2 regions of the Phreatobacter stygius genome follow, and region 1 is predicted to be linked to the other one. Evidence: predicted binding sites of a transcription regulator. Region 1 holds the regulator's gene; the other holds the start of a gene.
What was found. Region 1 encodes LexA, which represses DNA repair genes until DNA is damaged. Its sites were predicted from a motif close to TGTTCNNNNTGTGTTCNG; they were not measured.

Region 1 (5,507 bases):
CCAGGCGAGGCCGAGCCAGGACAGCCCGTCCAGGATCGCGCCAATGGCCTCCTGGGTCGACCGCTGGCGGTCGGTATCCTCGATCCGCAGCAGCATCTTGCCGCCGGTCTTCTTGGCATAAAGCCAATTGAACAGCGCGGTACGGGCGCCGCCAATGTGCAGGAAGCCGGTCGGGGAGGGGGCGAAGCGGGAGACGACCGTCATGATTCATCCGAGGACGACAGAGTGCGCGGGCTCGCGATAGTCTTGATATCGCGAGGGGCGTGGCTGTAGCACGCCCGGCACGGTTTGGGGAACCGCGATTGCCTGCCCTTTGTGGCGGCGCGAAGGCGGCGAACAACCAGCCGAGGGGGCTGACGTGAGGGCGCGCGCGCAAGCAATCGCCGCGGCGATCGGGCAGGGCGTGAGACCGGCGGCTGCCGGCGGTCTCGGCGCGCTGTTCGACGGCCTGAAAGAACGGGTCGTCGGATGGCTGGCGCTGGAGCAGGAACGCGGCCGGGCCTTCCTGTTCCTGCCGGTCGGCTACGGCGCCGGAATCCTGCTCTATTTCTCGGCCGCCGACGAGCCGAGCCTGTGGGGGCCCTTCGTGGCGACGGCCCTCTTGGCGCTGCTTGCCTATCGCTTCAGGGACCGGCGCCTGGCCTTCCTGGTCGCCACGGCGCTTGCCTCGGTCGCCGCCGGCTTTGCCGCCGCGACCGCTCGCACCGCGATCGCGGCCCATCCGGTGCTGGGCGCCGAGACCGGCTCGGTGACCATTTCGGGATGGGTCGAAGTCTTCGAACGGCGCGAGAACGGTGACCGGCTGACCCTGCGCATCGTCCGCGCCGAGCCGGCGCTCGCCCAGCCGCTGCAGCGGGTGCGGGTCACCAGCCGGGTGGCGACCGGTGTTCAGACCGGCGCGGCGGTCAGCCTGATGGTCCGGCTTCGGCCGCCGGCGGATCCGCCCGGGCCCGGCCTTTATGATTTCGGCCGCGACGCGTTCTTCAACGGCATCGGCGCCAGCGGCTTCGTCATTGGCCAGGTCAGGCGGATCGAGCTCGGCGAGGCGCCGCTCGGCGTGCGACTGAGGACCCATCTCGACCGGGTTCGTTCGGCCATCAGCGAGCGTATCCGCGCGGCCATTCCGGGCCATGCCGGGGCGGTGGCCGATGCCCTGGTCACCGGCAAGCGCGACGGCATTCCCGAGGGGCTCAACGAGGCGATGCGGGCGGCCGGCACCTATCACATCCTGTCGATCTCCGGCTTTCACATGGCTCTGGTCGCGGCCCTGGTGTTCGTCGCGGTGCGCGGCTCGCTGGCGCTCATTCCGTCATTGGCGCTGAACCGGCCGGTCAAGGCCTGGGCGGCGTTCGCAGCCCTTGTCGTCTCGACCTGCTATCTCGTCATTTCCGGCGCCGAGGTGGCCACCCAGCGGTCCTGGATCATGATCGCGGTGGTGCTGATCGGCGTCATGCTGGGGCGCGGCGCGCTGACGCTCAGGACCTTGGCGCTGGCCGCGCTGCTGGTGCTCACGCTGGCGCCGGAAAGCCTGCTCGGGCCGAGCTTCCAGATGTCGTTCGCCGCGACGCTGGCGCTGGTCTCCGGTTACGCCATGCTGCGGCCCTGGGCCGAGCACCATGCCGGCGACAGGCGAGGTTTCGGGCGCGCCCTGCTGGCGATCAGCAACGGCGTCGCCGGCCTCGCCATGAGCTCGTTCGTCGCCTCGCTCGCGACCACGCCCTATGCGGCCTATCACTTCAACCAGATCCAGCTCTATGGCGTGCCGGGAAACCTGCTCGGTGCGCCGATCGTCGAATTCCTCACCATGCCGCTGGAGATCATCGCGCTGCTGCTCTGGCCGCTCGGGCTCGACCGGCCGGTCTGGGCGCTGGCCGGGATGAGCATCGACCTGTTCATCAGGGTGGCCGAATGGGTCGCGTCCTGGCCCGGCGGCAAGGTCGCGGTTCCAACCTTCGGACCGCTCGCCCTGGGACTTCTGTCGATCGGGCTGATCTGCCTTGCCATGCTGTCGACGCCGCTCAGGCTCATTGGCGTGCCCGTGGCGGTCCTCGGGCTCACCGTGGCGCCGCTGCGCGAGCGGCCGCTGATGGCGATCGATGCCGAGGGGCTGACCGTCGCGGCACGTGGCACCGACGGGCGCTTGCGGGCCCTGTCGCCGCGCGCCAACCGTTTCGCGCTGCAACGCTGGCTGGCGGCCGATGCCGACCAGCGGCTGGCCTCCGACCAGTCGCTGATCGCCGGCGTGATCTGCGACGCGATCGGTTGCGCGATGGCGCTGCAAGGCGGCGGCCGGGTCGCTTATGCGCGGGATCCGGAGGCGCTCGCCGATGATTGCCGCGAGGCGCGCCTCGTCGTCACGCGTTTTCCCCCACCGGCCGACTGCAAGGCGACGGTTTTGAACCTGCGCGGCCTTGCCTGGACCGGCGCGATCACGCTGTTTGCCGCCGAGGGGGGCTATCGGATCGAGGTCGGGCGCGATCCGGCAAGCCAGCGGCCGTGGTTTCGCCCGCGTCCGGCGGGCGCGCCGGTGCCGCTGCTCAGGCGGCCGGGGCCAGCAGCGGACCCCGCCACACCGCAGCCGGCTGCGGAAGGTCCCGCGCCGGACGAATTCGAGCCGGACCGCTGATCAATAACGCCGGATCAGCCCGACAAGCTTGCCTTGGATGCGCACCCGGTCCGGTCCGAGAACCCGGGTCTCATAGGCCGGATTGGCGGCTTCGAGCGCGATCGACGTGCCGCGCTTGCGCAGCCGCTTCAAGGTCGCTTCCTCGTCGTCGATCAGGGCGACCACGATATCGCCGGTCTCGGCGGAATCGGTCTTGCGGACCAGCGCCAGGTCGCCCTCCAGGATGCCTGCCTCGATCATCGAGTCGCCACGCACCTCGAGGGCATAATGTTCGCCGCGGGTCAGCATTTCCGGCGGCACGGAGATCGTGCTGGTGCGGTTCTCGATCGCCTCGCGCGGTACGCCCGCGGCGATCCGGCCCATGATCGGCACCGACACCGGCATGACCGCGTCGTCGTCGGCCGGACGTCCCCGGCCAAGCGAGCCTTCGATGACGCTCGGCGCAAAGCGAGCCCGCCCGGGACCTGCCGACTGCTCGGGCTGCTTGATGACCTCGAGCGCGCGCGCCCGGTTCGGCAGGCGGCGGATGAAGCCACGCTCCTCGAGCGCGGTGATCAGGCGATGGATGCCGGACTTGGACTTCAGGTCCAGCGCCTCTTTCATCTCGTCGAACGAGGGTGGCACGCCGCTTTCCTTCAGCCGTTCTTGAATGAAGCGGAGAAGTTCGTGTTGCTTGCGTGTCAGCATCGGGTGTTTGCCCCTGATTTTGACCGGCCCGACTCGCTCGAACAGATCATGAACAGTCCCTATCTGTTCTTTATGTGTTCCGCAAGCGTTGATATTTCGTGAAGTATTGGGCCTGCGCGATTGATATGTGCTGGCGGCCCGGAGCGGCCCCGATCGCCGGCGACCAGTATCGCCTGGCGGACTTTGGCATCCGACCTCTTGCCCTGGGATACCGGTTCCGCTCGACCGCCGGCCGGACGGTCCGCGCCGGTTCGCGCAACTCAATGAAGTCGCGAGAGATTTTCCCTGGCCCGTGCGCTGGTTGAGAAGACAACCGCCGGACGGCGGTGTCATGTCCTCGGTCAATCCGGGCGCAAGGCCCGCAAGACAGAGGCGAGGCGGTCGGCGATGAGCCAGCGGCTTGATGGGACCGGGCGCGACCTCGCGCCGCCGGCAGGTTTTTCTATTGCCCGGACAGAGCCGATGGAACTGGTCTCGGACAGCCGCAAATGGCTGCGCCATTCGGTTTCCGTTGCAGCCCTCTGCGCTGCCATGATGCCGCTGGCCGGCGGTTCGGGGCATGGCCAGACCTTGCCGACCGGCGGCAGGGTTGCCACGGGATCGGCAACGATCGGTCCGGCGGGCGCCGGCGCCCTGACCATCAACCAGACGTCGCAGCGCGCGGTCATCAACTGGAACGCGTTCTCGGTCGGCCAGGGCGGAACGGTGTCGTTCCAGCAGCCGAACAGCTCGTCGGCGACATTGAACCGGGTCACCGGCGCGACCTCGTCGACGATTGCCGGTCAGGTCCGGGCGAACGGGCAGGTCTATCTGGTCAATCCCAACGGCATCCAGATCACGCGGACCGGCTCGGTCGACACGGCGGGCTTCACGGCCTCGACGCTCGATACCACCAATGACGACTTCATGGCGGGCCGCCAGCGCTATGCCGGCAATGGCCGTTCCGCCGAGGTCACCAACCAGGGCCGGATTCGCGTTCGAGGCGGCGGCGACGCCGTGCTGATCGGCGGGCGCGTGACCAATGAGGGTTCGATCAGCGCCCATGGCGGACGGGTTGGCCTCGGTTCCGGCGAACGGGTGTCGGTCGATGTCGAGGGCGACGGCTTCCTGACGGTCTCGGTGCCGACAAACGACCCGGACCGTGCCCGGGCCCTGATCCGGCAGGTCGGCCGGATCAATGCCAGCGGCGGCCGGGTCGAGGTGCGCGCGGCGACCAGCGCGGATGTCGCCCGTGCGGCGATCCAGCTCGGCGGCTCGATCGAGGCCAGCGGCGTGGCGCAAACCGGTTCCGGCGTGAGATTTGGCGGCCCTGCCGCCGCCCCGGCGCCGGACCGGCCGAGCCAGGCGGCGCGCCGCGCATCGACCGGCGCCGACCGGCGATCGGTCGAACGGCCGGCGGCCACCCGGCCGGCGAGCGCACGTCCGGCCGGCAGCGTCGTGGTCGATGGCGGCGCCGGCGGACGGGTGTCGGTCACCGGCCGTGTCAACGTGGCGAGCCCAAACCAGTCCGGCGGGGCGATCACCGTCACCGGCCGGGCGATCGATCTTTCCGGCGCGCGGCTCGATGCCTCCGGCGCGACCGGCGGCGGCCGGGTTCGAATCGGCGGCGATTACCAGGGCAGCGGCCCGCTTCAGCGGGCCGAGACCGTCTCGGTGGATGCGGCCACGGTGATCCGCGCCGATGCCACGGCACGCGGCGACGGCGGCCGGGTGATCATCTGGTCGGACCAGCAGACGCGTTTTGCCGGCACGATTTCCGCGCAGGGCGGCGGGCAGGGCGGTGATGGCGGCTTTGCCGAGGTGTCCGGCAAGGCGACGCTGTCGTTCACCGGCAGCGCCGACCTGCGCGCGGCGGACGGTCGCTTCGGCACGCTGCTGCTCGACCCCTATAACGTCACGATCTCCAACGATCCGGATTCGAACCAGTCCGGCTTCACCGCCACCGGCGACAACAGCGTCATCAATGCCGGGACGCTGCAGAACCAGCTGGCCTTATCCAATGTCACCATCTCGACGGGCTCGGGCGGGTCGCAGGCCGGTGACATCACGGTTGCCGCCCCGCTCGTCTGGTCGTCGGGATCGGTCTTGACGCTGAGCGCCTATCACTCGATCGCGGTCAACGCGAACCTGTTCATCACCGGCGCGGGCGGCCTTGCCTTCAACACCAACCAGGGCGGCTCGGGCGGCACGCTGT
Region 2 (5,507 bases), 350 kb from region 1:
CCATTCGCATCGCCGCGCCATCCGTCGTCGGGAACCAGGGTGAACTCCGCCGTCCCGTCAAAGCCCGGATGATCAGGGCGGCGCCTCTGGACCACGCCGAGCGCGTCGAAACCCAGCCCCAGGAGGTGGCGAAGAAAACCCGTCAGCACCGCGTCCGGATTGTCGCCGGGGCCATAGACCATGGCGGCGACATCGCAGTCGCCATGGAACTTGGGCCTGTCGGATCGCGCGCCGGCATGTTCCGTCATCGGCTTTCCCCTGGTGGTTCGCGCCGCGCTCAGGCGACAGCCGCCGGCCGTGCCGGCAGATCGCCCCCGGCGATCGCCGCGATGAAGCTGGCAAGGCTCGCCGTGCGCAGCGGAACGAAAGGCTTGCCGGCATCCCGGCAGAGCTTCTTCACCTGGCCCGCGGCGTGGTGGCTGATGCAATCGACCGGAAAGAAGGCCGCATCCGCCTGGCTGATCAGGCCCGGCAGCAGCGCCGCGCTGTCCTCGATCCCGCCATCATGGGCCAGCAGCACGCCGCCGCGTCCGGCCGCGAGCGCCTTCAGCTGGTCGAGCAGCTTGGGACGGCCGCCGACATAAAGCAGGGTCAGATCCGCCAGGTCCCGCGCGGCCGCTTTCGGCCCGTCCTGGTTCGGTCCGCCAAGGTGCAAGCTGGCTTCGAGGGCTGAGAGCTCGCGCTGCAGATGGGCCTCCCGCTCGATCAGCTCGGCATTGCGTTTCCGTTCGATCGCGGCCTGGTCCTCGACCTCCTTCAGGCGCGCGGCCAGGACCTGGGCATGGGCCTTCTCGGCATCGCTGCGCTGCGCCAGCGCGGCCATGGCCGCGGGCGCAAGCTGCGGACCGGCCTTGGCCTGGTCCTGCACCGTTCGCCGCGCCGCCTCGATCTCCAGGCTTTCGATGCGCCGCAAGAGCTCGGAGCGTTCATTGGCCGCCGTCTGGAGGCGCGCCTCCTGCCGGGCGATCTTTTCGTCGCGCGCGCCGAGATCCCGTTCGAGCTTGCGCAGCCGCGCGATGTCGACCCGGTTGGAGGTACCGACCATGTGCGACAGCATATGCACTTCGCCGAAGACCTCCTGGATCAGCGGCCGGTCGGCGGCGGGATGGGTCAGGACCGCCCAATAGGCGCCCGGAATATCGCCCTGGTCGAGCGCCTGGAGCCAGAGATCCCGCACCTCGGCCACCGTCGAGGCCCTGGTGAAACGCTTGATCGCCGTCTCGTGGCGCTTGTCGAGGGTCTTGTGCAGCAGTTTGCCCGCGAGGTCGTGCTGCCCCGCGGTGCGCACCCCCCGCCCGTGCAGGACGTGGTCGGTCGCCCCTTTCGCGTCGGCCTCGCCGAGCCTGACGAAGAACTGGCGCAGCTCCGCGGCACTCAGGCAGGTGCCGATGATCGAGCAGTGAAAATGCGAGGATATGTCCCAGATCTTCGACCGGCGATGGCCCTTGGGATCGACGGCAACGAACGGCGCCTGGCTTCGCGCCTGCTCGAGCACCGCATTGATCCCGGTCTGACGATGGAGGTGGAGGACTGTCAGGGTCGACACTTGGCCACTCGTCTCGTTATGTTCGTACAGCTATAACGCTACCCGGCATTCCGCCTGCCCGCAACACGCCCATGGCGACAGGCGAGATCGCCGCATCCGATCGCCTCATCCCGGTCTTGCGTCCAGCGCTATTCCCATTGGAGAATAACGCGCCATGATCTGTCGCGACGCCTGGCACGGCCCGCCGACGCGCGGCCGGCATTGGGAGATCACCGCGATCCCCGACATTCGCAAGCGCGCGGCGACGATGGCCGCGGATTTCATCCGGAAACTGGCGTCCTGATGATCGATCAGGGTGATCTGCCACGGCGTGAGACAGCCCGTGGTGATGCGTTGCGGAGACGGGCGCGCTCGCCCTGTTGGCCGGGTCCGAGGGCTATCGATCCGCAGCGGTCATCGGCAAGGTCGCGGCCGGCACCGCTGAGCGGGGGGCCACCTCAGGGCGCGCGCCACTCGCGTCTCAGGAGCGACATCAGCATCTGGTCGGCCCGCGCGCCATCGGCCCGCTTCACCGCCTCGCGCAGCAGCCCCTCCTCGACGAAGCCGAGGGAACGATAGACATGCCGGGCGCGCGGATTGTCGGTGAACACTTCGAGCAGGAACCGGTGGCAGCGCGTTTCGGCAAAGACCCAGTCGATGACCGCGGTCAGGAATGGCTTGCCGAAGCCCTGCCCGGCTGCCGCCGAGACGATGCGCTGCAGGCCAATATTGTCGGAGGCATTGTTGAGGTCGCGCAGGATGGCGAAGCCGGCGGGCAGCCCGCCAGGGCCCATGCCGATCAGATAGGCGAAATCCGCGGAGGCCATGGCGGCCTGGTGCCGCTCGGCGGACCAGCGCCCGACCTGCCGTTCGAAGGCGGGCTGACGCTCCGCCGCCATGATGAAATCGAGATCGTCAGGCGCCGCCCGGCGCAACGACACGTCGATCGCCGGGCCCGCCATGGTCGCCTGGTCGCTCAGAACGGGATTTCGTCGTCATCCATCCGGCCGCCGCCAGCCGGAGCCGCCGGGCGACGCGGCGCCTCGGCGCGGCCCATGCCCGACCGGTTTTCGATACCACCCGACGAACCGAAGCTGTCGTCGCCATAACCCGAACCGCCGCCGGCATCCGCGCCACCGCCGCCACCGCGGCCGTCGAGCAGCACCATTTCACCGCGGAAGCGCTGCAGCACCACTTCGGTCGAGTATTTCTCGACGCCCGACTGGTCCTGCCATTTGCGGGTCTGCAACTGGCCCTCGAGATAGACCTTGGCGCCCTTGCGCAGATATTGCTCGGCGACCTTCACCAGGTTCTCGTTATAAATGACGACCGCATGCCACTCGGTGCGCTCCTTGCGCTCGCCCGAGCCCTTGTCCCGCCAGCTTTCGGTGGTCGCGATGCGGAGGCTGCAGACCTGCTCGCCGTTGTTCATCCGCCTGACTTCCGGATCCTTGCCCAGATTGCCGATCAGGATGACCTTGTTGACGCTGCCTGCCATGTCGCTCTCCCTCTCCCCGCAGCCGCTGCCCGGGGCGCTTTCAGCCTGAACCGATCGGAGCCATCCCATGTTCGGCCGGCTCCGTCACCGCGCGATCGACGGGAATTCGAGATCTATCCCCAGTTTCCCGACCTCTGCTCTCGGGAATTCCGATCCGCAGCAATGTTCATTATTTGTTCTTGTCGGTTCTGGCAAGCCCCGATAAGCTCCGCCGGCGTGATCGTCTCGAATCGGCCAGCGCATCCTGTGCAAATCAGCCATCCGGTGGCCTTCAGCCCCTGGCGGTGAGGCGCTGCCGTTTCTACTTTGGGGGCTTGCTTCTTGACACGTCGACCCTTGCGCAGGTTTGGCGATCCCGCATGCCCCATGCCTGTTCTTCAGAATGCCCGCCTGCCGACAGCCTGCTTGCGCCGCTTCCCGCGTGATCGTGTTCAACGGACCTGATAGATGACCGATCTTTTCGACAAGTACCGCGACGACGTGCGGCGCCCCGACCAGCGGGTGATCTCCGTGCGCGGCGCGCGCGAGCACAATCTGAAGGGCGTCGACCTGACCATCCCGCGCGATGCGCTGGTGGTGTTCACCGGCCTGTCCGGCTCGGGCAAGTCGTCGCTCGCCTTCGACACGATCTATGCCGAGGGCCAGCGGCGTTATGTCGAGAGCCTGTCGGCCTATGCCCGCCAGTTCCTCGAAATGATGCAGAAGCCGGATGTCGACCAGATCGACGGCCTGTCGCCGGCGATCTCGATCGAACAGAAGACGACGTCGAAGAACCCGCGCTCGACGGTCGGCACGGTCACCGAGATCTACGACTACATGCGCCTGCTGTGGGCGCGGGTCGGCGTGCCCTATTCGCCGGCCACCGGCCTGCCGATCGAGAGCCAGACGGTCAGCCAGATGGTCGACAAGACCCTGGCGCTGCCCGAGGGCTCCAGGCTCTATCTGCTGGCGCCGGCGGTGCGCGGCCGCAAGGGCGAATATCGCAAGGAACTGGCCGAATATCAGAAGAAGGGCTTTCAGCGGGTCAAGGTCGACGGCACCTTTTACGAGATCGCCGACGTGCCGCCGCTCGACAAGAAGCTGAAGCACGACATCGACGTGGTGGTCGACCGGGTGGTGGTGCGCGCCGACATGGCCGCGCGGCTCGCCGACAGCTTCGAAATGGCGCTGAAGCTCGCCGACGGCATCGCCATTGTCGAATTCGCCGAAGGCAAGGACGCCAAGGGCGAGCCGCTGCGCGTCATCTTCTCGGAAAAGTTCGCCTGCCCGGTCTCCGGCTTCACCATTTCCGAGATCGAGCCGCGGCTGTTCTCGTTCAACAACCCGTTCGGCGCCTGCCCGGCCTGCGACGGCCTGGGTGTCGAACAGACGATCGACGCCGACCTGGTGATCCCGGACAAGGACCTGAGCCTGCGCAAGGGCGCGATCGGGCCCTGGGCCAAGTCGACCTCGCCATTCTACACCCAGACGCTCGATGCCCTGGCGAAACATTACGGCTTCTCGCTGACCGCGCCCTGGCGGTCGCTGCCCGAGAAGGCGCAGACCGTGATCCTGTTCGGCACCGGCGAAGAGACCGTCACGTTCAAATATGACGACGGGCTGCGCTCCTACGAGACCACCAAGACCTTCGAGGGCGTGGTCCGCAATCTCGAGCGGCGGCTGAAGGAAACCGAGAGCGAATGGGCGCGCGAGGAGATCTCGCGTTACGTTTCGGCGGTGCCGTGCAAGACCTGCGGCGGTTTCCGGCTGAAGCCCGAGGCGCTGGCGGTGAAGATCGCGGCGACCCATGTCGGCGAGATCTCGCAATTGTCGGTCCGCGCCGCCAATGAATGGTTCGCCACCCTGCCGCCGAAACTGACCGCGCAGCAGAACGAGATCGCCGTCCGCATCCTGAAGGAGATCCGCGACCGCCTGCGCTTCCTGGTCGATGTCGGCCTCGAATACCTGACCCTCGGGCGCAATTCCGGCACGCTGTCGGGTGGCGAGAGCCAGCGCATCCGGCTCGCCTCGCAGATCGGCTCGGGCCTGACCGGCGTGCTCTATGTGCTGGACGAGCCGTCGATCGGCCTGCACCAGCGCGACAACGAGCGGCTGCTCGGCACGCTGAAGCGGCTGCGCGACCTCGGCAACACCGTCATCGTCGTCGAACATGACGAGGATGCCATCCTGCAGGCCGATTATGTCGTCGATGTCGGGCCGGGCGCCGGCATCCATGGTGGCCGCATCGTCGCCCAGGGCACGCCGTCGGACGTGATGAACGATCCGAAATCGCTGACCGGCAAATATCTGACCGGCGAGATGTTCGTGCCGACGCCGAAGCGGCGCAAGCCCCAGAAGGGCCGCGCGCTGAAGATCGTCAATGCCCGCGGCAACAACCTGAAGGACGTCACGGTCGAAATCCCGCTCGGCACCTTCACCTGCATTGCCGGCGTCTCCGGCGGCGGCAAGTCGACCTTGCTGATCGACACGCTCTACAAGGCGGTG

Region 2: a site for LexA is predicted at 3,187-3,204, ahead of uvrA (excinuclease ABC subunit UvrA). Genes of this name have one in related genera too.

What each region holds. Positions count from the first base shown of each region.
Region 1 covers NZ_CP039690.1:6,743,454-6,748,960, reverse strand. Annotated here, with positions in the region: gene gltX (glutamate--tRNA ligase) at 1-204, opposite strand, end outside; gene E8M01_RS31850 (ComEC/Rec2 family competence protein) at 359-2,626, shown strand; gene lexA (transcriptional repressor LexA) at 2,627-3,313, opposite strand; gene E8M01_RS31840 (MBG domain-containing protein) at 3,776-5,507, shown strand, end outside.
Region 2 covers NZ_CP039690.1:7,094,028-7,099,534, forward strand. Annotated here, with positions in the region: gene E8M01_RS33560 (DUF2478 domain-containing protein) at 1-248, opposite strand, end outside; gene E8M01_RS33565 (DUF2325 domain-containing protein) at 278-1,546, opposite strand; gene E8M01_RS35815 (hypothetical protein) at 1,701-1,829, shown strand; gene E8M01_RS33570 (GNAT family N-acetyltransferase) at 1,984-2,487, opposite strand; gene ssb (single-stranded DNA-binding protein) at 2,502-3,023, opposite strand; gene uvrA (excinuclease ABC subunit UvrA) at 3,471-5,507, shown strand, end outside.